DNA from 3 places in the Pigmentiphaga aceris genome. Region 1 is predicted to be linked to each of the others. Evidence: predicted binding sites of a transcription regulator. Region 1 holds the regulator's gene; each other region holds the start of a gene.
The links. The regulator LexA, encoded in region 1, represses DNA repair genes until DNA is damaged. The targets are predictions, from matches to a motif close to ACTGTATNNNNATACAGT.
Positions count from the first base shown of each region.

Region 2: a site for LexA is predicted at 2,541-2,558, ahead of FXN63_RS14585 (ATP-dependent helicase). Genes of this name have one in related genera too.
Region 3: a site for LexA is predicted at 3,677-3,694, ahead of FXN63_RS06775 (putative DNA modification/repair radical SAM protein). Genes of this name have one in related genera too.

Region 1 covers NZ_CP043046.1:2,199,980-2,206,456, forward strand. Annotated here, with positions in the region: gene FXN63_RS09330 (TerC family protein) at 720-1,454, shown strand; gene FXN63_RS09335 (hypothetical protein) at 1,721-2,536, opposite strand; gene lexA (transcriptional repressor LexA) at 2,560-3,255, opposite strand; gene FXN63_RS09345 (asparaginase) at 3,367-4,341, shown strand; gene rpsF (30S ribosomal protein S6) at 4,698-5,087, shown strand; gene priB (primosomal replication protein N) at 5,177-5,494, shown strand; gene rpsR (30S ribosomal protein S18) at 5,538-5,810, shown strand; gene rplI (50S ribosomal protein L9) at 5,830-6,285, shown strand.
Region 2 covers NZ_CP043046.1:3,364,783-3,371,259, forward strand. Annotated here, with positions in the region: gene FXN63_RS14580 (ankyrin repeat domain-containing protein) at 1-327, shown strand, start outside; gene FXN63_RS14585 (ATP-dependent helicase) at 376-2,475, opposite strand; gene FXN63_RS14590 (TRAP transporter substrate-binding protein) at 2,616-3,632, shown strand; gene FXN63_RS14595 (DUF72 domain-containing protein) at 3,684-4,589, shown strand; gene FXN63_RS14600 (LysR family transcriptional regulator) at 5,156-6,076, opposite strand; gene FXN63_RS14605 (SDR family oxidoreductase) at 6,203-6,477, shown strand, end outside.
Region 3 covers NZ_CP043046.1:1,628,677-1,635,153, forward strand. Annotated here, with positions in the region: gene pstC (phosphate ABC transporter permease subunit PstC) at 1-444, shown strand, start outside; gene pstA (phosphate ABC transporter permease PstA) at 462-1,316, shown strand; gene pstB (phosphate ABC transporter ATP-binding protein PstB) at 1,346-2,125, shown strand; gene FXN63_RS06770 (GGDEF domain-containing protein) at 2,390-3,538, shown strand; gene FXN63_RS06775 (putative DNA modification/repair radical SAM protein) at 3,706-4,923, shown strand; gene FXN63_RS06780 (UdgX family uracil-DNA binding protein) at 4,920-6,470, shown strand.

The DNA of each region.
Region 1 (6,477 bases):
GACGGCCTGAAACGTGAGCCGCTGAGTCGCTTCGTGGCGACCTGGCCAGCCAGTCCCCAGGGCCAGCCGTGTGGCGATCAAGAATAGTGACCAACGCATGCCGAGAACCTCGTCCAGCACCAAGCAGCCAGAAAATTGCAGATCGTCCACAGGCGGGATCAGCTTTTAACCAAGCCGCTTTGAAGGCGTGGGTGGCGGGGGCGTGGCGCATGCCCTTCTGGACGACGTGGAGGGCGGGAGTCCCGACGCGTAAGTCCAGCGGGGCAGGCGACGCGCCCCCGCCACCCGCGACTGGCTCCATAGCGCCAAACCGTCGCGAGTAAACACGACCAGCAACGCACAAACACTGAGTAACGAAACCCTCAATATTCACCAGCCCCAACAAATAAGCCCTGTGGTTTTTTCGCCCATCAAGCATATTCGAACAAGCTCAAAACCCCCGCCCACCGGGCTTTCCAGCGCGTAATGTTTGACTTTCCTCCGCGATCCCGGAAAATGGCGACACGGCGTATTCGCCGTCCCTCCAAAGGGGAGTAGTTCGCGGGGTCAGCCCGTGCATGCAATCGTCAATACGTGGGGCACACAGCCCCTCCGGTTGCATGGACCGTCATCTAACGGTTGAACAAGACCTTTGCAGCCTGGTTCCATGGCTTGCATCGGTTGCTCCCGCATCCCGTACGCCATGTTGCCAGCCGAGGTTCAACCGTCTGGAGACCAATATGGAATGGATGTCCGCGCTAGCCGCCGAAGTTTTCACTACACAGTTTTTCTTTGCCCTCATGGCGATCGTAATGATCGACATCGTGCTGGCCGGCGACAACGCGATCGTCATTGCCTTGGCCGCCCGTAACCTTCCGCCCGACCTGCAGAAAAAAGCCGTGCTCTGGGGCACGGTTGGCGCAATCGTCGTTCGTACCCTCATGACCATCGTTGTGGTCTGGCTGCTGAAGATCCCCGGTCTGCTGCTGGTGGGTGGCTTGGCACTGCTGTGGATCGCGTACCGTCTGCTGACGTCTGACGACGATGGTCACGGTGATCATGGCGGTCAGGCAAGCTTCGCAGCTGCCATCAAGACCATCGTGATTGCAGATGCGGTCATGGGCGTGGACAACGTGCTGGCTGTTGCCGGTGCCGCCAACGGCAGCTTCCTGCTGGTGGTCCTGGGCCTGCTGATCAGCGTGCCGGTGATGGTGTGGGGTAGCCGCCTGGTGCTGAAGCTGATGGAACGTTATAGCTTCATCATCTACATCGGCTCGGCTGTGCTGGTCGTCACCGCTGCCAAGATGGTACTGAGCGAGCAACTGCTGAAGGGCTGGATCACGGATAACAGCTGGATCGTGTGGCTGGTCTACCCGGTCGCACTGATCGGCGTACTGGGCTCTGCATGGCTGGTTCGCAAGTCCACGGAAGCCCGCAAAACCAAGACCACTGGTGAAGCGGTGTTGGTGAAGTAAGCGGACTGATGTTGATCGCCGGATGCCTGCCTCGGGCATCCGGTCACGCTGCCTCCGACGGTTTTTTTCCTGCCTGCCACGCATCCCCGCAGATGTTTGGCAGGCAGTTGTCTTTGGCAAACCGCATTTAGCGCGCTGCATTTAACAGCCCGCAATGCACAAACTGCGCTTGGCAAGCCACGATCAGAAATCCATCGCCGCCAGTGGCTTGAATGTACGCACTGAATCCAGCGCCAAGCTGGATTCGCAGGGTCAAGCCAACAGACTCAAACTGCTGCGCGTCGCAAAGTGAAGGGCCACGGCGAGCGCATTTTCATGCGTGAGGGCACAATCGGCGCGGTCTGAGCGCTGGGGGCCTTGGCCTGGACGCTGGTACCAGCATCATCTTCAACCGGTCTTGCATCGATGCGGTCAAGCGGCAACTGCGGCACAACAATGCCGGGGCGCAGCGCGATATCGCGCGAGACGGCGATGCGTCGTGCTGCACGCACCAGCAAGGTCATTTGCAGGCGTTCGGCACCATCGGCCTGCATGATGACGCGCAACGCAGCAGGGCTAGCATCACGGGCAGCCGACAGCGGGCGGAACAGCAGGCAGATGCCTTGTGACTGGCGCATGGCACGGTCAAGCCGATGCATGGCTTGATCGTTGGTGTCTGCCGGTGCCCAGGCAACCAGCGCGCCAAAGTCGTCACGCGCTGCTGCTTGTTCGATTGCCCACAATTGTTCCGAGGCGCGATTGCCGCCAATGACCAGCAGACGTGAGCGTGCCACGCCCATTTTTGCCAAGGCAGAGACGCAATCGCCGGGTGGGTTGAGCAACAACACGGTGCGGCTGCTGCGTGTGAGCATGTGCAGTACGGGCACTACTGCATGCAATTCAGCCAGGCCGTCGTCGGGGACCAGCAGTTCGCTCAGGCGCGACACCGGCCACCCGCCACCGGGCAGCTCACGATCAAGTTCGTCATGGCCGGTGGCCAGACAACGATTGCCCGAAGGATCTACCCGCGACTGCGGATTGGTTTCGACAAAGGGACGGAAGGCCGGCGCGGCCGATGTATGTGCAAAAGCGGCAACACTCATGGCGACACTCATCATCGTTCTCCTTAATGGATCAGGCCGGCGCGGATCAGGCCGACAGCTATGCCTTCCAGTGCGAAGTCGTCACGGTCGCCCACGACGATTGGCTGGAAATCCGGATTTTCGGGAAGCAGTTCCACCCCGCCGGGCAGCAGACGCAGACGCTTCACCGTGACTTCATCGCCCAGGCGCGCCACCACGATCTGGCCGTCACGGGCGACGGTGGCTTTGCGCACTGCCAGCAGATCGCCTTCGAGAATGCCGATGTCGCGCATGCTCAGGCCGCGTACCTTCAACAGGTAGTCCGGGCGTTCGTTGCCGAACAGGATCGGATCGACCCCGATGTGGGCGTCGATATGTTCAGTGGCAAGAATGGGGCTGCCCGCTGCCACGCGGCCGACCAGCGGCAACATCCATTGGGTGGTGGCTGGATGGGGCAGGTCGGCCGGAACATCGGGGATACGCGTGGTGGGTTGTACGGCAGACCCAGCCGGGCGCGTATCGGGTGCGGGGGCTTTGATGCGGATACCGCGTGAGGTGCCGGCAGTGAGTTCAATGGCGCCTTTGCGCGCCAGGGCCTTCAGATGTTCTTCCGCAGCGTTGGGCGATCGAAACCCCAGCGCCTGGGCGATTTCTGCGCGCGTCGGCGGCATGCCGTTGCTTGCAATGGAATCGCGGATCAGGTCAAAGATTTGCTGTTGTCGCTCGGTAAGCTTTTGCATGGGGGCTCCATCGCTTGATTGACTGTATTTTTATACAGTATTCGATCCCTGGCAAGCACTGGTTGAAATGCGCCTTTATGATTGCGCACCAACCTAACTGCGGACCTTTCCATGCCCGTCTCCCTGCGTGTCCTTGCCACTGGTGGAACCATTGCCGGCGTTGCGTCGTCGTCTGCATCCAGCACCGACTACCAGCCCGCCGCCCTGGGTATCGACACCTTGCTCGACGCCGTGCCGGCGCTGCGAGATGTGGCCCAGGTAGACGGTCGGCAGATAGCCGCCATCGATAGCCGCAATGCGTCACCGGAATTCTGGAAAGTGGTCGGTCGCGCCGTGCAGGACGCGTTGGATGATCCTGCCATCGATGGGGTGGTGGTCACGCATGGCACCGATACGGTGGAAGAAACAGCGTGGTACCTGCACCTGACGCTCAAGAGCAACAAACCCGTGGTGATGGTCGCGGCCATGCGCCCCGCAAGCTCTTTGTCTGCCGACGGTCCGCTGAATCTGTTGAACGCGGCACGTGTCGCTGCTGATCCGCGCGCGGCCGGGCGAGGTGTGATGCTGGTGTTGAACCACCAGATTTTCGGCGCACGCGGCACACGTAAAACCCACACCATGCGACCTGACGCATTCAGTTCCGTCGATGGCGTGTTGGGGCAGGTGCATGACGAGGTGATCGACTGGACGATCCGCAGCGAATATCCGCACACTATGGCCACGCCGTTTTCCATCGACACCCCCTTGGTCGATGTCGAGATACTGATGGCCTATACCGGGGCCAGCCCGGCACTGATCGATGCAGTGCGCACCAGCGGGGCAGGGGGGCTGATCTGGGCAGGGTCGGGCAACGGCAGTGCCAGTGACGATGCGCTGGTCGGGCTGCGTCGGGCGGCCTCGGCTGGCCTGGTGGTGGTGCGCGCCAGCCGTACCGGAGATGGTCCGGTGCACAAGCAGGAAAACGATGTACCCGAGGCAGAGCGTCTGCTCAATGCCGGGACCTTGAATCCGATACAAGCGCGCATTCTGTTGATGCTGGCGCTGGGGCATGGCATGTCAGCTGCCGAGGCATTCACAAAATTTTGAATGATCGTGTTCAGCCGGCGCGTAGCGCGTCGGCTTGAATGGGCGACCACCTGCAGATCAACTGCGACAAGGTGCTGCTCCCTGGCACCACACCTGGGTCGACGCTTCCGGGTATCGCATTCCAGATGCCCAGCCTCTCTGACAAAAAGCATGGTTTCCCGCCACAAACTTGATCCCACTTTGCTTTTTTGCTAGGGGCCGTGCATAATCACTGGCTAAGCCCAAATTTTCCCTTGCCCGATCCCGGTTAGACGCCTGGGCGGGTTTACATCGGCTTAAGACCATTCCTTTTTGCGCTTCGTTGGAAGTGTTGGGGAATGGGAATGGGGGCCGGTTAGTATCCATAAGGAGCATCAATGCGTCACTACGAAGTAGTTTTCATCGTCCACCCGGACCAGAGCGAGCAGGTTCCGGCAATGGTCGAGCGTTACAAGACGCTCATCACCAGCCAAGGCGGCGTTATTCACCGCTTTGAAGACTGGGGCCGTCGTCAACTGGCATACCCGATCCAGAAGCTGGTGAAGGCGCACTATGTTGCGTTCAACATCGAAGCTGGTCAGCCGACCATGGACGAACTCGAGCACGCTTTCCGCTTTAACGACGCCGTGCTGCGCCATCTGGTCATCAAGCTCAAGAAGGCTGAAACCGCTGCTTCGCCGATGATGAAAATCGTCGAACGCGAAGAGGCTCGCAAGGCTGCGCCCGAAGCGGGCACCGCTACGCCGGCTAACGCGACCGCCATCTGAGTTTCTGGCCATCAGTAATACCCACCTGGCCGTAGCATCGTGGCTTGCTTGACTGCAAGACGCGCCAAGCGGCTTCCCAAGGTGTTGAAGTGAACCGAATCGAATTGATCGCGCAAGCGGTCGAGTGCACACCACTCAGATTCACGCCTGCAGGAATGCCGGTGCTGGAAATGACACTGGCACACGAGTCGGAGGTAATCGAGGCAGGCAGAAGTCGCCGTGTCGAGATGACCATCGCTGCCATCGCCATGGGAGACCTCGCCAGAATGCTGGAGCGCACAAGCCTCGGCAAACGGATGAAGGTCACGGGATTCCTGGCGGCCACCAGAAAAGGTTCCAGCCGACTGAGGTTGCATATTCAGGCTTTTGCCGCAGTGTCCGACGCTAACGACACGCCAACTGTCTGAAACGCCACAGTCGTCATATAACGGATTGAATTCGAGGTAAATCATGGCCGCATTCGGCAAACGCAAGGAAAAGAAGAAGTTTGGTCAGCAAAACCCGCTGTTCAAGCGTCGCAAGTTCTGCCGCTTCAGCGCTGCAGGCGTTGACCAGATCGATTACAAGGATGTCGACGTGCTGCGCGACTTCATCCAGGAAAACGGCAAGATCATCCCGGCTCGTCTGACCGGCACCAAGGCGCACTACCAACGCCAGCTGGACACCGCGATCAAGCGTGCGCGTTTCCTGGCGCTGCTGCCCTACACCGACAACCACAACTGATTGCCGGGAGCTAAATAACATGCAAATCATCCTGCTTGAAAAAGTCATCAATCTCGGCAACCTCGGTGAAGTCGTTCGTGTGCGTGATGGTTACGCCCGCAACTTCCTGATTCCCCAGAAGAAGGCACGTCGCGCTACCAAGCGTGCCCTGGAAGAATTCGAAGTCAAGCGCGCCGAACTCGAAGCCGCCCAAGCTGAAAAGCTGGCAGCCGCTCAAGCGGTTGGCGAGCGCCTGGAAGGCCAAACCATCCGTGTCTCGCAAAAAGCGGGCGTGGACGGCCGTCTGTTCGGCTCGGTCACCACTTTCGACATCGCTGACGCGCTGAAGAAAGCTGGCTTCGAAACCGTCGAAAAAGCCTTCGTGCGTCTGCCCAACGGCCCGCTGAAGACTGTCGGCGAATTCCCGGTCGAAATCGCACTGCACACCGACGTTCTGGCCAACATCTCGGTCATCGTCGTCGGCGAAACCGCCTAAGCTTTTTCTGTCGGGCCGGTTCGCCGGCCTGAAAGACTCAGCTTGGTGGCTACCGCAGCCGCGAACAACCCCCGTCCTTCTCTGAAGGTCGGGGGTTGTTTCATTTTGGATTGCCTGATGACGGGCAGCTGCCATACCAGGCAGCCAAGCCGTCAACGGCCTCAGACACTTTAGCCGCTAAATTTTTCAGAC
Region 2 (6,477 bases), 1.2 Mb from region 1:
CGCGAACTTAGCAAAGAGGGTGACGCCCTGCCTGATATTTTCTGGCAGGAAGCCGATGACATCGTGTCGCGTTATTGCACGCTGCGCGAACGTGTCTACAAGCGCCTGGGCTTTGGGTGGCCGCCTGAGTACACCCCGGACGATGAGCTGTTGTCGATCCGCCCGGTGTCCTCACGTGTCGAAGTGCTGGTCTGCGACGCCCCGCGTGAGAACGGCATGCGTTACGAGCATCTGTTCGTTGTCAAACAAGCGGGCGGCGAGTGGCGCATCGACAGTGTGAAAAAGCGCATGCGCGGCACCGAAGATTGGAGCAACGGTATCTTGTGATGCGGGCCGGGGACGGCATGTCGATCAGTCCCCGCTGTCAGCCCAGCATCAGCTCCATCGCCCGCGCAACCTTCCCCCGATATCAACCCTGGGCAGCACCGAAGGCGGCACCGCGCCCAGGATCGGCTCGCCTGGTGGCGGCCGCTTGGGGTAGGCGTCGAACAGCTTGGCCACCGCGTCGGGAATGAAACGGGTGCGCGAGGCGTACACGTGGCGGTCGCCTCGGCCGGTCTGGTTGTGTACATAGAAGCGCTGCGGAACCACCAGTTGCAGGCTTTCCTTGGCGCGTGTCATGGCCACATACAGCAGGCGGCGCTCTTCCTCGATCTCGGCGGCGGTACCCGTGGACATGTCCGACGGAATGCAGCCATCGATCACGTTCAAGACATACACAGCCTTCCATTCCTGCCCCTTGGCGGAATGGATGGTCGACAGGATCAGATAGTCTTCATCGCGCAGCGGCACACCGGATTCGTCGCTGGTGGCATCTGGCGGATCAAGCGTCAGTTCCGTCAGAAACTGTTCGCGCGAACCGTATAAGGCAGCGATACGCGACAACTGATCCAGATCGCCTTGTCGCACCGGCGCATCTTCGAACAAGCGCACCAATTGCGGCAGATACCATTCCAGTGCGGTGTCCATGTCGGCCGGCCAGGTTGCGTCCGGCCGACGCAGAATGTCGTAGGCGGCGACCAAGGTCTGCCAGTCGGCACCGGCCGCGCCGGGGAAGGTGAAGGCGCGCAGCGTGTCCATGGGCGCGGTGGACGTTTCCATCGCGTCAAGCAGCTTGCCGGCAGTGGCTGGACCAACGCCCGGTACCAATTGCGTCACCCGGAAACCGGCCAGTCGACTGCGTGGGTTTTGTGCCCAGCGCAGCAGCGACAGCACGTCCTTCACGTGCGCGGCTTCAAGGAATTTCAGCCCGCCGAATTTCACGAACGGAATGTTGCGTCGGGTCAGTTCCAATTCCAGATTGGCGCTATGGCTGCCGGTGCGAAACAGCACAGCCTGCGACTTCAACACCGTGCCGGCTTCGCGCTGCGCCAGTACTTGGTCAGCCACCCAACGCGCCTGCCCTGCTTCGTCGCTGACCGTGACCAACCTTGGACGCAGTTCGGATGCGCGATCGGTCCACAAGGCTTTGGCATAACGCTCGGACGACAAGGCAATCACGGCATTCGAGGCATCCAGAATGGGTTGGGTCGAACGATAGTTGCGGTCCAGCGTAATCACGTCGGCAGGTGTGGCGAACTGGCCCGGGAAATCCAGGATATTGCGCACGGTGGCCGCGCGGAAGGAGTAGATCGACTGCGCGTCGTCGCCCACCACTGTCAGGCCCCTGCCGTCGGGTTTCATGGCCAGCAGAATGGCGGCCTGCAAGCGGTTGGTGTCCTGGTACTCGTCGATCAGGATGTGATCGAAACGTGCCGACACTGCTGCGGCCAGTTCCGGTATTTCCATCATCTCGGCCCAGTAGACCAAAAGGTCGTCGTAGTCCAAGGCGTGCTGGGCCTGCTTGGCATCCACGTAGGCCGCAAACAGCTTGCGCAGCTCGTCGTGCCAGGCGGCGCACCACGGGAAGTGCTGGTCCAGCACCTCGGTCAGCGGGGCCTGGCTGTTGACCGTGCGCGAGTACACAGACAGGCACGTGGCTTTGAGCGGAAAGCGCTTTTCAGTGGCAGACAGCCCAAGGTCGTGCCGGGCAATGCCCATCAGGTCTTCGGCATCGCCCCGGTCGTGCACGGTGAAGTCATCGGCCAAGCCAATGTGCCCGGCATATTCGCGCAGCAGACGCGCGCCCAGCGCGTGGAAGGTGCCCGACCACGGCAAGGACGGCGGTGACTGCGTGCTGGCCAGCTTCATGACCTGCCGCAGCACATGGCCCACCCGCCGATCCATTTCGGCAGCCGCCCGACGCGAGAACGTCAGCATCATGATGCGATGCGGATCGGCCCCGTTGATGATCAAGTGGGCAACGCGATGTGCCAAGGTGTTGGTCTTGCCCGAACCCGCGCCTGCAATCACCAAGAGCGGCGGCGTGGCTGGTGCGCCCGCCGTTACACCGAACAGCACGGCATCACGTTGCTGGGGATTGAGTTCAGACAAGGCATCGGCAAGACGCACGGCCGACGGTTGGGAATCCTGCATGGCGTTGCAAATAAGATGAGAAAACACAAAGGGCGCGCAACAATGCTTGAAGTCAGTACTGTGCGACTGTATGGGCGTACAGTACTACAAAGTCTTGCCCCTCAATTATTCCCTTTCCCCGCCACCCGCAGAGCCCAACCGTGAAACCTACCCGCATCGCACTTGCAGTCAGCATTCTGTGTTTCTCCACTTTTGCCAGCGCAGCCGTCACCTGGAATGCTGTCTCTGAATACCCGGCCACCACCATGCCCGGTATCGGACTGGCCACCTTCGCTGAAGTGCTGCGCGAGCAGTCCGCAGGCGAAGTAACGGTGACGCCGCAGCATGATTCGACGCTCGGTTCGCTGGCCGCCTTCGAGGCGGTAAAGGCCGGGACGGTGCAGGTTGCCGACATGTTCGGTGGCCCGCTGGGCACGGTTGCGCCGATGTTCAGCCTACCCTCGCTGCCTTTCGTGACGGCATCGATCGACGATACCAAGTGCTTGCAAGCAGCCACGCGCGAGATGTACGCCAAGTACTTCGACAGCGTGGGCAGCCGTCTGCTGTATTCCACGCCGTGGCCGGCAACCGGGCTGTGGTCTGCAAAACCGGTGAAGACCATGGACGACTTCCGCGCCTTGAACGTGCGCACCTATGACGCGATGTCGGCGGCCTTCGTTGCATCAATTGGCGTCAAGGGCGTGAACATGCCGATGGGCAAGGCGTTGCCCTTGATCAAAAGCGGTGAAATCACCGGTGTGATGTCGTCTGGTGACGGCGGTGCAGGCCAGCGTCTGTGGGAGAACCTGCCTAACTTCACCGCACTCAGCTACGCCGCGCCGCTGTCGTTCACGGTGGTGAATAAGGCAGCGTATGAAGCACTGCCGAAACCGATGCAGGCCGCCGTTGACCAAGCAGGACGCACAACAGAGGACCGCTTGTGGACCGCCATCGAGGGCCGGCAAGTGAAGAATTATCAGGCGATGAAAGACAACGGCGTGGCGATTGAAACCAGCGTACCGACGGCAATTCAGCCGGAGCTGAAGCAGGCGGCATCGACCATCATTGCCGAGTGGTCTGGTCGTGCCGGCCCAGAAGCCGCTGCGGTACTTGCCAAGTACGACACGCGCCGCAACACCAATGAGGCAAGCAAGGACGCGGCTTACTGCGCGAAGTAAACATGGCGCGCGGTGCAGTACTGTGCTGCCCGCGTCGCCCAACACAAGCTCATGCGCATTCTCACCGGCACTGCCTCTTGGACCGACCCCACGCTGATTGCCTGTGGTCGGTTCTATCCGCCCAATGCCCGCACGGCAGAAGCCCGGCTGCGTTATTACGCCACGCAGTTCCCGATTACCGAAGTCGATTCCAGCTACTACGCCCTCCCCGACCCGGCTACGGCTTACCTGTGGGATCAGCGCACCCCTGACGATTTTGTGTTCGACATCAAGGCGTTTCGGCTTTTCACTGGCCACGGTGCCAGACCGGAAGCATTGCCCGCCGATATTCGCCGCGAACTGGATACTGACGACGGCGCAACGCTGTATGACCATCATTTGCCCGGCGAGTTACGTGATGAGCTGTGGCGTCGGTTCACACTGGCGCTGGAGCCGTTGCGTGCAAGCGGCAAGCTGGGCACGGTCCTGTGCCAGTTTGCGCCATGGGTGACGGCGGACCGTGGTGGTCATGCGCGGGTGGCAAATTGTGTAGCCCGGCTTGAAGGTGTGACTACCGCTGTCGAGTTTCGGCATCAGTCCTGGTTTGCGGGCACGCAGGCGGCCGCTACCTTGGCGTTCGAGCAGGAGCTGGGGGCGGTGCATGTGGTGGTGGATAGCCCCCAGGGCGCTGTCAATAGCGTGCCTGCGGTGTGGGAGTCCACGCGTGATGATGTCGCCGTGGTCAGGCTGCATGGGCGCAATGAGGTGGCCTGGAATAAGCGTGGGATTGCGGCGTCGTCGGGGCGTTTTATCTATGAGTATTCGGATGAGGAGGCGGATGCCTTGGCCAAGCAGATTGCTGCGTTGGCCAAGCGTGTTGCCGAGACGCATGTTCTGTTGAACACCAATTATCAGGATCAGGGGGTGAATAATGCGCGCAGGCTGGGGGCGGCGTTGGGGAGATTGGCTGTTCAGTAACGTTGCTGGGTGAACGCGGGTTCGTTTCTGTGCTGGTGGGTGCTTTGCTGTGTAGTCAGTCGCGGGTGGTGGGGCCGGCTCGTCTGCCCCGCTGGACTTTCGCGTCGGGGCTCCCGCCCTCCACGTCGTCCAGAAGGGCAGCCAATCCGGCCCCACCACCCACACCTTCAAAGACGTTTGGTTCGTAGTGCATGCCGCCTTTGGACGCGTGCTGATTCTCTGGCTGCTTGGTGCTATATGCGGTTCTCGGCATTTGTTGGTCACCGCTCTTGATCGCTATCCGGCTGGCCATCGGGATTGGCTGGCCAGGTCGCCACGAAGCGGCTTAACGGCTCACGGTTTGGGCCGTTTTTCAGAGGCCTTTCAGGGCAGCGCCACGCAAGAAAATTTGCGCGTCTGCTTGGTGGTGGGGTGACTTGGAAGCGGGTGGCCGCGCGTCAGGTAATGCGACGAAAAGGCGGGGCGTTGATGGGTGGTGCTTTGAAGGCTGCGCTGTGCAGGTTGCGCTTTGAACGTTTGGGGCGGTGGGGAATGGGGGAGTGTCCGTATTCCGTGTACGAGGCGATTTATCGGTTAACCGCGTGTGTCGGCAAAGGGGTGTTGCCGTTCAAGGCTGGAATCCTTGAAAACACGTCAGCCATGAAATCCATGAACACGATTGCCCGCGTGGGGAGCAGTCTTTTGGCGACATAGACGATCTGCACAGGGACGGGCGGAACAGCATGGTCCGTCAGGATGAACTGCAATCGACCGCTGTTCAGCCCGTCCTCAAAGAGCCATGCAGGTCCGTGCCCTACCCCCAGACCGGCTGTGACTGCGGCACTCACGGCGTCGGGTGAATTGATTCTGAGCCTGCCGGAGACCGGTATGTCGGCATCCCCGACGCGCCAGACGGCTCCCGACGACAGCAAGGTGTAGACGACGCAGTCGTGGTCGCGCAAGTCATCCGGTGTCTGTGGGATTCCACGTTTGGCAAGGTAGTCTTTGCTTGCCACGAAGATGCGGTCGTACCATCCAAGACGCCGGGCGCGCAGGGCGCTGTCCGCCAGGTGTCCGATACGAATGGCGAGCTCGGTCCCCTCATTGACCAGGTCCACATAGCGATCGTTGAGCTGAAGATCCAAGGTCAATTGTGGGTACCGTTCTAAGAACGTCGGCACGTACGGCAGCACGAACGCGTGTGCAAGCGCCGTCGGACAAGCTACGCGCAGGAGCCCCGATGGTTCGACGCTGTTCTTGAAGGACGATTCGGATTCATCCACCGCATCCAGGATTCGCCGGATGTCCGCGTAGTAGCGTTCGCCCTCCGGCGTCAAAGCTAGCTTTCGCGTGGACCGGTGAAGCAGACGCGTCTGCAAATGGTCTTCCAGTGCCGCCACATAGCGGCTGACATTGGGTTGTCCAAGGCCCAAGTCGCGCCCCGCTGCGGAAAAACTTCCGGTTTCCACGGCGCGCGCGAAGCAGGTCATCAACAGAAATCGGTCCATGCAGTCGCCTCGATTCATGCTTATTCAGCATGAATCATATGCAAATCGCTCATCTTATCCATTTCTGACTATGAGCACATCATTTCCCCTGTCGACCAAATCGGTCTTTGTTCACAGGAGAAATCAATGTCGCGCTTGCAAGGTAAACGTACGCTCATCACTGGCGGCACCAGTGGCATCGGGCTGGAAACAGCAAAGCAATTTCTGGCCGAAGGTGCCCGCGTCATCGTCACGGGGGTCAATCCCGATTCGATCGCAAAGGCCCAGGCCGAACTGGGATCTGACGTTCCGGTGTTGCGCGCCGACTCCGCCAGTGTTGCTGCACAGAAGGAACTGGCACAAGCCGTCAAGGACCACTACGGCCAGCTGGACGTAGCCTTCCTCAATGCCGGCGTATCGGT
Region 3 (6,477 bases), 570 kb from region 1:
GCAGGCCTGATCCTGGCCGTGATGGTGATCCCGTTCATCACCGCCGTGATGCGCGACGTGTTCGAACTGGTCCCCACGCTGCTGAAAGAATCGGCCTACGGTCTGGGTGCAACCACCTGGGAAGTGGTCTGGCGCGTCGTGTTGCCCTACACCAAGGCAGGTGTGGTCGGCGGCATCATGCTGGGTCTGGGTCGTGCGCTGGGCGAAACAATGGCGGTCACCTTCGTGATCGGCAACGCCTACCGACTGTCCGGTTCGCTGTTTGCGCCGGGCAACTCGATTGCCTCGTCGCTGGCCAACGAATTCGCGGAAGCCTCTGACGACGTTCACCTGTCGGCGCTGATCGAACTCGGCCTGATCCTGTTCCTGATCACCACCATCGTCTTGGCACTGTCCAAAGTCTTGCTGCTGCGTCTGGCCAAGAACGAAGGCTCGCGTAGCTGACGCCTGGAAACATCACCATGTCCATTATCAATATGCAAAACCCGGTTTATCGCAACCGGGCCCGGACCAACAAGGTGTTGTTGACCCTGTCGGCCATCGCACTCGCCTTCGGTCTGTTCTGGCTGGCGTGGATCATCTTCACGCTGTTGTCCAAGGGTGCGGCAGCTTTGTCGTTCACCTTGTTCACGCAGATCACGCCGCCGCCGGGTCAGACGGGCGGTCTGCTCAACGCGATTCTCGGCAGTGTGATGATGGCCGGCCTGGGTACGCTGATCGGCACGCCGATCGGCATCCTGGCTGGCACCTACCTGGCTGAATACGGTCAGCGCGGCTGGCTTGCCCCGGCCACCCGCTTCATCAATGACGTGCTGCTGTCGGCCCCGTCGATCGTGATCGGCCTGTTCATCTACACCGTGGTCGTGGCGCAGATGAAGCACTTCTCGGGCTGGGCTGGTGCGCTTGCGCTGGCCGTCATCGTGATCCCGGTGGTGGTTCGTACTACCGATGACATGTTGAAGCTGGTGCCGAACAGTCTGCGCGAAGCTTGTGTCGCCTTGGGCTGCCCGCAGTGGAAGATGATCACGCTGGTCTGCTATCGCGCTGCCCGTTCCGGTATCGTGACCGGTGTGCTGCTGGCGGTTGCCCGTATCTCTGGCGAAACCGCACCGCTGCTGTTCACCGCGCTCAACAACCAGTTCATGTCGATGAACATGAACGGTCCGATGGCCAACCTGCCCGTGACGATCTTCCAGTTCGCCATGAGCCCCTTCCCGGACTGGCAACGCCTGGCCTGGGCAGGCGCAACACTTATTACCTTGCTGGTGCTGGGCATCAACATCGCCGCACGCCTGCTGTTCCGCAAACAGGGCTGATGCCCCCATCATTCGCAAACGGATAAATCATGCCCACCACTGCGCAACAACCCAGCCGCGCCAAGCTGGAAGTCAAGAACCTGAACTTCTACTACGGCAAGTTCCACGCCCTGCGTAACGTCAACATGACGATCCCCGAAAAGAAGGTCACCGCCTTCATCGGCCCGTCGGGTTGCGGCAAGTCGACGCTGCTGCGTACCTTCAACCGCATGTTCGAGCTGTATCCCGAGCAGCGCGCCGAGGGCGAAATCAACATGGACGGTGAAAACCTGCTGCAATCCAAGCAGGACATCTCGCTGATCCGCGCCAAGGTCGGCATGGTCTTCCAGAAGCCCACGCCGTTCCCGATGAGCATCTACGACAACATCGCCTTTGGCGTGAAGCTGTTCGAACGCCTGAGCAAGGGCGAGATGGACGAGCGTGTCGAATGGGCGCTGACCAAGGCTGCTCTGTGGGAAGAAGTGAAGAACAAGCTGGGCCAGAGCGGTCACGGCCTGTCGGGTGGCCAGCAGCAACGTCTGTGCATTGCGCGCGGCATTGCGATCAAGCCGCAGGTGCTGCTGCTTGACGAACCTTGCTCGGCGCTGGACCCGATCTCGACGGCCAAGATCGAAGAGCTGATCACCGAACTGAAGAACGACTACACCGTGGTCATCGTGACCCACAACATGCAGCAGGCTGCACGTTGCTCGGACCACACCGCCTACATGTACCTGGGCGAACTGATGGAATTCGGTGAAACCCAGCAGATCTTCATCAAGCCGAAGAAGAAGGCGACCGAGGACTACATCACCGGTCGTTTCGGCTGATCCAAGTTCGCTTGTAGTACTGAACGTGTAATACCGAACCGCCGCGCTTTGCGCGGCGGTTTTATTTTTGGGGCAGGGCATCACCTGGTCAGAAAGGGGCGAGTGTCGGCTGAATGCATCAATATGCCGCTCAGGCAAGCCCGCCGAGCGCCCGCGACCGTTGTTCCCACGCGGCGCGCGGCGCAGATACGACGTGTGACTACCGCTTTCAGCCTAGAATCCCGAAACCGCCGCGATGTGCAGGCGAACGCATGTGTGTCTCCGATGTTCGTCGATCTTCTTACCCTCTATCTTCTCGCCGTTGGCACGCTGTTCGCCACGGCGTGCATGACATTCTGGGAGCATCGGACGAATGCCCGCCATAGCCGGGCGTTACGGTTGCTCGCAGCGGGCTTCGCAGTATTGGGCGTCGGCTGTGCGCTGATTCTGGTGCGTCGCCAGATACCCTGTGGCGCTGGTGCCACGATGGCCAATCTGGTGGTGTTGTCGGGGTATCTGTTGATACTCAACGGCATCGCTGCGTTCAGCGGGCGGCAATATCGGCGTTTGTGGGTCTTTGTTCTGGTCGTGATGGCGCTGGTGTGGGCCGTTGCAGGCGTACAAGGCGAACCCCTGGTCTGGCACTACCTCAGTTCGATTCCCATAGCCCTGATCAACGGCCTGATGGTCTGGGAAGTGCGCCGTGCCGAGACCATGAAAATGCTGTCGGCCCGGCACATCGTCGTTGCCATGGCCGGCATTCACACCATCTTCTACGCTGCCCGGGCCTTGATTCTGCCCTGGGCCGTGCAGGTTTACGGAGACGGATTGCTGTCGATCACCAGCAAGATCACGCTGTATGAAGGCGTGCTGTATTCCGTGGTGCTGCCCATGGCCCTGCTGAAACTGGTGCGTGACGAGACCCACAGCCAGTTATTGCAGGAATCCCAGACCGATTACCTGACCCGCCTGGGAAACCGACGTTCCTTCTTCGAACTGGGGGCGGCTGCCGTCGATGGCCGGGGGCGGCAGGGCCCGATCGCCATCTTTGCGTTCGACCTTGATCGCTTCAAATCCATCAACGACGTGCACGGTCACCAGGTTGGCGACGATGTGCTGAGGCGTTTTGCCGAGATTGCCCGCCGTGTGCTTGGCCCGAATGCGATCCTGGCTCGGATTGGCGGTGAAGAATTCGCCGCGCTGCTGGCCGGTGACGATGCGCGCGACGCAGTGTCGCTGGGGCAGTCCGTGACCAGGCAATTTGCAGAATCGGCGCGTGATCCGCATGCGGGCCTGGGGCTGATCGCAACGGTCAGTGTCGGGTTGGCTTATTTTGCAGATGAGGTGCCCGCTTTGCCCACCGCGCTTGCTGCAGCAGATCGTGCCTTGTACTGCGCGAAGGCGCAGGGTGGTGACAGGTTGGAACTGGCCTGACGTGATTGCTGGCCTGGGGCGCGGCGCGGCGTTGCTTGCCGGCGATTGACGGCTGATTTACCCATGCCAAGTCAGTCGTGTGAGCGAACAGACACGGTTGATGCAGGAACGCCCGACGAACGGTCAATGTGCTGGAATACTGTATTTTTATACAGTATTCTTGTGGCATGAAGCTCCGCGACAAACTAGAGATCCTGGCTGACGCTGCCAAATACGATTCCTCCTGTGCCAGCAGCGGGGCACCCAAGCGCTCGTCTGCCGGCAAAGACGGGCTGGGCACCACCACCGGCATGGGCATCTGCCACAGCTACACGCCCGACGGGCGTTGTGTGGCGCTGCTGAAGATCCTGTTCACCAACTTCTGTCAGTACGACTGCCAGTACTGCGTCAATCGGCGGTCCAGCAACGTGCCGCGTGCACGCTTCCAGGTAGACGAAGTGGTCAAGCTCACCATGGACTTCTATCGGCGCAACTACATCGAAGGGCTGTTCCTGTCTTCGGGCATTGTGCGCAGTGCCAACTACACGATGGAACAACTGGTGGAAGTGGCACGCCGGCTTCGCGAAGTTGAACTGTTTCGCGGTTATATCCACCTGAAGACGATTCCAGATGCCGATCCGCAATTGATCGCGCTGGCGGGCAAGTATGCCGATCGGCTCAGCGTCAATATTGAACTGCCGACCCAGGAAAGCGTGGAAAAGCTTGCGCCGGAAAAGAACGTGCACACCATCAAGATGGCAATGGGCACCATCCGCAGCAAGCTTGACGAATCGCAGGACAAGCGCGCGCCACGTTTCTCGCCCGGAGGGCAAAGTACCCAGATGATCGTGGGTGCCGATGCCAGCGACGACCGCAGCATTCTTGATACGGCAGTCACGCTGTACAGCGCCTACAAGCTGAAACGCGTGTATTACTCCGCCTTCAGCCCGATTCCCGACAGCCCGTCTTCAGTGCCGCTCGCTCCTGCGCCCCGGCTGCGTGAACATCGCCTGTACCAGGCGGATTTTCTGGTGCGGGGTTACGGTTTTCAAGTGCCCGAATTGCTGGATGCCGACCGGCATCTGGCCTTGGATATCGATCCCAAACTGGCATGGGCGCTGACGCGGCGCGAGCTGTTCCCGGTCGATCTGAATCGGGCCGACGAAGCCATGATTGCACGCGTGCCGGGCATTGGCTTGCGCAATGCGCAGCGCATCGTTGGCCTGCGCCGCCACCGCCGTGTCAGCTGGGCCGACCTGAGCCGGCTGCGCTGCCCGATGCAGAAGCTCAAACCCTTCATCGTGGTGTCGGACTACCGGCCTGCGGCTGAACCTCAGTCTGAACAGTTGCGCAAGGCCTTGATCGAGCCGCCGCGTCAGCTTGATCTCTGGGGCGCAGCAGCATGAGTACCCGGCATCGATACGAAATCGCAGACTTCGAGGCCTGGCGGCGTATCGCTCGGGAATTGCTGCTGGCAGGCGTGCCACCGCACGATGTCGATTGGCTCGATGTCAGCGATTCAGGAAGCCATACGCTTTCCTTGTTCGAGTCGGCGGGGGGCGATGTTTCGGCTGCGCGCGCGCCTGCAATGAAACCAAACAGCAGCGCAGACTTGTTCAGTGCGGCCGATGTGTCAGGCGCAGACCACCAGCAGATGCCGTCATCAGATGTGGCTGAACATGCTGCGCCAGTCTTGCGTGTGTCCCGCCAGTGCCTGGACGTCTTGCGCTCGGCGGCCATGTTCCGTGACGCCGGCCGATGGGCCTTGCTGTATCAGGCCTTGTGGCGTTGGCAGCAAGGCGACCAGGCTGCAATCTCGCCCGCCGATTCGGACGGCGCGCGCATTCACGTAATGGTCAAGGCGGTTCAACACGAAATTCATCGCATGCATGCCTACGTGCGCTTTCGTGAAACTCAGGGTGAGCGCCCGGCCGGTTCGCCGCAGTTCATTGCCTGGTTCGAGCCAGTGCATGAAATCCTGCGGGCAGGGGCCCCGTATTTCCGACAGCGCATGGGCCGCGCCAGCTGGATGATCGCGACCCCTGGCGGTATTGCCCAATGCCACGGCGAAGACATCGAATACGGCCCACCCATCCCGCAACCGCCGCCTATCGACGATGCCGGTGAAAGCCTGTGGTTAAGCTACTACCAGCATACGTTCAACCCCTCTCGCGTCAACGCGCGGGTGATGACGCAGCACATGCCTGTGCGTTATTGGAAGAACCTGCCCGAGGGCAAGCTGATCCCGGGTCTGGTGGCGCAAGCCAACGCCGGATCACAACAACTGGGGCAGACCGACTCGGTAGGGGCCAGAAAAGGCGCACCGATTCGTGTGTCGGCCGCGCGCGCCATGCCGGTACGTGAAGCGCCGCGCACGCTTGATACCTGCACGCGCTGCGAACTGGGACGCCACGCCACGCAGGGCGTCGCAGGTATCGGGCCGCGCAATGCCAGCATCATGCTGGTTGGCGAACAGCCCGGTGATCAGGAAGACCTTCAAGGCACCGTGTTTGTCGGGCCGGCAGGGCAGTTGCTCAATCAGGCGTTGGAAGCGGCTACCCTGTCGCGCGACGCTATCTACCTGACCAACGCCGTCAAACACTTCAAGTGGGAGCCGCGCGGCAAGCGCCGGCTTCACAAGACGCCCGCGCAACAGGAAGTCGATGCCTGTCGTTATTGGTTGGAGCAAGAATTGACCGAGGTTGCACCCAAGGTCATCGTCACGCTGGGGGCCACGGCTTTGCGCAGCGTGTTGAATCACGCTCGCATCAAGCTGCAGGATCAGCGAGGGCGGCCGTTGCGTCACGGTGATACGTGGGTGATACCTACTTGGCATCCGGCCTATGTACTGCGCGTGCCAGACCCTCGTGCACGCACCGATGCGCTGGCCGACATCGTTGCTGCCTTACGCCAGGCGCAGGCCTTATCCGAGTCGGATGTGGTGGCAGGATAAGGGTCGC